One region of the Sinanaerobacter sp. ZZT-01 genome, then DNA from elsewhere that is predicted to be linked to it. Evidence: predicted binding sites of a transcription regulator. Region 1 holds the regulator's gene; the other holds the start of a gene.
The links. Region 1 encodes HrcA, which represses chaperone genes, less so after heat shock. Its sites were predicted from a motif close to TTAGCACTCNNNNNNNNNGAGTGCTAA; they were not measured.
Positions count from the first base shown of each region.

Region 2: U5921_RS13560 (Hsp20/alpha crystallin family protein) is a predicted target of HrcA. The motif match lies at 1,613-1,639, and genes of this name have one in related genera.

Region 1 is NZ_CP141728.1:2,599,093-2,601,565, reverse strand. Features, by position in the region: gene dnaK (molecular chaperone DnaK) at 1-216, opposite strand, end outside; gene grpE (nucleotide exchange factor GrpE) at 292-882, opposite strand; gene hrcA (heat-inducible transcriptional repressor HrcA) at 872-1,921, opposite strand; gene U5921_RS12610 (cytidylate kinase-like family protein) at 2,330-2,473, shown strand, end outside.
Region 2 is NZ_CP141728.1:2,798,445-2,800,917, reverse strand. Features, by position in the region: gene U5921_RS13575 (DUF362 domain-containing protein) at 1-32, opposite strand, end outside; gene U5921_RS13570 (YcxB family protein) at 105-635, opposite strand; gene U5921_RS13565 (DUF4397 domain-containing protein) at 819-1,466, shown strand; gene U5921_RS13560 (Hsp20/alpha crystallin family protein) at 1,669-2,118, shown strand; gene U5921_RS13555 (SprT family zinc-dependent metalloprotease) at 2,195-2,473, opposite strand, start outside.

The DNA.
Region 1 (2,473 bases):
GTGTCGTTTTATGGATGCGATGGTTCGATCCGGATTTGTGATTGCTTGTCTTTTCGCTGTCTCACCAACCAAACGTTCTCCACTTTTTGCAAAGCCAACTACAGATGGTGTTGTTCTATTTCCTTCTGCATTTGTAATGACGGTAGGTTCGCCACCTTCCAATACTGATACACATGAATTTGTTGTACCTAAGTCTATACCGATTACTTTACCCATAATATACATCTCCTTTTTCACATTTTCATTGTTATACTTATTTGTCTTACTATTTTTTGCATTTTTTACTGATTTTTATTCTGCTACTTTAACCATGGAAGGCCTAATCACCTTTCCATTCAGCAGATACCCCTTTTGTAAAACGGCTGTTACTTTGCCGCTTTCGTATTCAACGGAATTCTCAGTCATCACCGCATGGTGATAATTGGGATCAAACGCTTCCCCTTCTGCCTTAATCTCTTCAACATTACTTTTTTCAAGTACCCCCTTAAATTGTTTGAAAATCATTGCCATGCCCTCTAACATCTTTGGATCTTTGCAATCCTCACCGTGTGCAATGGCTCTTTCAAAATTATCTATTACATCAAGCAATTCTGTCACGATTTTCTCGTTGGCATATGCATAAATGTCACTTTTCTCTTTTTCAACTCTTCGTTTATAATTCTGAAAATCTGCTGCTAAACGAAGATAACGAGTCTGAATATCCTCTTCTTCTTTCGTTACCTCTTTCTCTTTTTGGGCAGCTTCTTCTCCATTCTTCACTTTTTCCGTGTCTGTTTCATCTACAGCAGCTTCTTCTGTAGCTTCATGCTTAGCTTCCGCATTCTTAACCCCTTCTTCTACTGTGGAATCCTTCACCTGCGCTTCTTCCTGATTATTTTTCATCCTCATCTTTTCCTCCCTCTAATTGAAATGCTTGGCTTATATTGTCTGTCATGTATTTTATAACAGATGTAACTTCATCATACTTCATTCTCGTAGGTCCAATCACGCCTAACTTACCAATCAGCTTTCCATTTATTCGATAGTCTGCTGTGATTAAACTGCAATCATTTAAAATCTCATCGCTGTTTTCATCGCCGATCGTAATGACGATCCCATTGTCGCGATTTACAAGTACATCGGTAAAGTGCTGTCTTTGATGGAGCATTTGTAAAAACACCTTTGCTTTTTCTATATTGTTATACTCCGGTATTGAAAAAATATTGGTAAGCCCTTCCAAATACAAATCTACATTTAACATATTTTCTAACGTTGCTAAAAAATCCGGCATAATACTTTCTGCTAATTTTGAAAGTGCCTTCAAATCTTTTTCAAACGATTTTATAATATCCAGTGTAAGAATATCACTCAAAGCTCTTCCTTTATAATTATGCGTCATGACCTTCGACAGTAAGACGAGATTTTCTTCCGTATAAGGCACTTTTATTTTTAAAGCTGTATTGGAGACTTTACCATTTTCCGCTACAATCATAAGAACGACTGTCGACTCATCCACCGGTAAAAGATTAATATATTTTAACCGATTTTCATCCTGTTTCGGACTGATCGCAAAGGATGTCAAATTTGTCAATTCTGACAATAGAGCTGCTGCATGTTCAATTGTCCGATCCAGCTCAGTGATATTCGATGTCAATTTTTGTGAGATTGCTCTCTTTTCGTCTTCCGGAAGCTCATAATCCTTCATGAGCTGATTTACATATAATCGATATGCTTTTGCCGACGGAACACGTCCAGCGGAAGTATGCGGATGCGTTAAATAACCCATTTCCTCTAAATCAGACATCTCATTGCGTATCGTTGCAGGACTGATTCCCATGTTATATTTTTTGGAAAGGGTGCGGGAGCCTATCGGTTCTGCGGAACAAATAAAATCTCCAACGATAGCCTGCAATATTTTTAATTTTCTTTCATTTAAATCCATTCGACTCACCGCATTTCAAATATATTTTTAATTTGTTAGCACTCTATTTGGGTGAGTGCTAACTATAATCTAAATTTACCATTGACATATTATATTGTCAATAGATTTCCAAAATATTTTTTAATTTTTTTATTCTTTTCTTTGAGCAAATAAAGTTTATGATATAATAAATAGGTCATTTGGAACAAAATCAATCGATTTTATTTCGGATGTATCGATTATATCCAATTGAAGTAAACAGAAAGCGATTTGCACTTATCATAGAATAAATACGTCTCAAGTAACAAGATCAACGCATTTTATCTGAAATGTATTTATTGATTCGTTATGAAGCAAACCATATAGTAATAGTATTCATTTATTCTTTGGATTTTATAACTTTATTAGACAGATAGGAGATGCGTAAACATGGATCATAAAATTATCATCACCATTGCCCGCGAATATGGCAGCGGCGGCCGAGAAATCGGTAAGCAATTAGCGGAACAGTTAAAGATTCCCTTCTACGATAAAGAATTGATTACCCGAACAGCGGAAGAAAGCGGTATTGAT
Region 2 (2,473 bases), 200 kb from region 1:
AGAGAAACCATATGATTTTTTTCACTTTGCATGAACTTTTTCCTCAATTATCTATATTTTTTTATTCCATAAATAAAATGCATTTTTGTCTCCATGCTATTTATCTAAACCGTGCGAAATCGCTCTTTAAATTGTTCCCTTAAAAGAGTCTCGATCCCCCTGCACGTTGACTGATCCATATCTTTTTTGCGAATTAAAGATGCCATTGTCTCATTATAATATAATATCAAATAAGATTTGCTGGAATAGACTCTATAAAATTGGTCATACCGTAATTTACTTCTTCCCTCTACACGAGAACTTTCTGAAATCAAATAATCCTTGTAAAAAGAAATCGTTTCGGAAGAACCAAAAGTGCCAGTGTTGTCCGTTTGTATTCTTCTTTTTTTCTTCCATTCAACCTTATAACAAAGCACCGCCAACATCAGACCTAATAGACAAATCCAAGCCAAAAAAAACAGCTTCCATTCAAAATGGTCCATGAGATAGCGACCTAACAAAGCCCCTAAACCAGATAAAAGAAACATCATAGGAATCGTAAAAATGTTTTTTCGAAATGTAGCAAAATATAAAAAATTTCTATAGTCTTCCTTCTCCATCGTTGTTTTAACGCGAAACAATGGCAATTCCTGCATAAAAAAATTCTCCTTTTCATAAAATTTAATATTTCTTTAAAAATTATACATCAATTTTCTTTCTTTTCCCAGTGTATTCTCTTTATTTAATAATACTGTAAATTAACACTTTATACCTTGCATCATATATTATACTGAACCAATCTGTACAAACAATTTTTATAAATCAAAAGAGGTGAAGCTATGAACCAATATAAAAAGTGCGAAAGAAGAGGCTGTTGCAACAATAACAGCAACCGGGTTTTAGGTTACTTCCGTATTTTTCACGCACATCCAGATGCACCAAATGTTGATATATACCTAAATGATAAAATCATTTCCGAAAACTTGCCTTATAACTCCTACTCAGGGTATTTTCCTATGTGCTGTGATGATTACAAATTAACCATAAAAATGAATGGATTCGAAAGCCCGCCTATGGTAGTTGATCTTTTAACGATAAGTGAAAATGAGATGCAGACGATATCTTTGATTAAAACAGAAGAAAAAGCCGGATTATTAAAAAATCTCGATGATTCTAACGTGACTGAAAAGAATACATCCATGCTGCGTTTTATCCATCTCTCACCGGATGCTCCTGCAGCTGATTTAACTTTACCCGATGGAACCATCATCTTTGAAAATATATCCTATCAAGAATCCACACCTTATCTTTTAGTTCCCTCTTCCTCCTATACACTTCACATACGTGAAACGGGAACACCGAATGTTCTACTGACTGTTCCGGATTTAACATTACATGGAGAAAAATCTTATTCATTAAATGCAACTGGCCTACTTGATGGATACCCTAAATTAGACTCTCTTATACTATTAGATGACTTTCATTAACATAAAAAGTCTAAGATGTGGAAATGCGAATATCTGATTCCGTTATTTCCACTTTTTATATTTATATATAATTTGATTATGATTTTTTAATTTTTTTCAAAAAAGTATTGACAATATAAAAAGAATGATGTACTTTAATAATATATTTAGCACTCACCGACATAGAGTGCTAACAAAAAAATATTTTTAAGGAGGAATCAGTATGTATGGATTAACACCTTTTAACAAAAATCAGATGCAAAGAAGAGATGGTCATGATTTTGTAGACTTCTATAACATGTTTGATGACTTTTTTAACAATAACCTCTTAAATGCTAAAAGTCTGAGAAATGATACGTTTAAGTTAGATGTCAAAGAAGAAGATACATCCTACATTGTCGAAGCAGAAATGCCAGGCGTAAAAAGAGAAGATATCAAATTAGATTATCAAAATGATAATCTAATCATCAGTGTACAATCAAACGAGGAAATTAAAGAAGAAAAAGACAACTTTATTCATAGGGAACGAAGAAGCACTTCCATGCAGAGGGCTATCTATTTAAAAGATATCAATGCACGTGAAATTGACGCTGCGCTTCAGGATGGAGTCCTCAAAATTGTACTTCCAAAGACAGAGCCTACAGATGCTCGATTACAAATTGAAATAAAATAGAAAACGAAAAATCACTCTAGCATAAAAATAAGCTATCTCCAATTTTAAAAGGTTGGAGATAGCTTATTTAAATATTCTAATTCGATGTATTTAATTCTTTCTTTACTAATTTCCAATCAGGAAAATAAATGTCCATGTAATTTTTAAATACCGCATTATGGCTTTTTTCCAGTAAATGGCACAGTTCATGAACAATCACATATTCCAAGCACTTTGGGTGCTTTGGAGCGAGTCTCAAATTCAACCAAATTCGCTTGACTCTTATATTGCATGTACCCCAGCGGGTCTTCATATCTTTTATTCTCCATTCCCTTGCATGAACGTTCATTTTTTCTTCATATTTTTCAGCAATAGC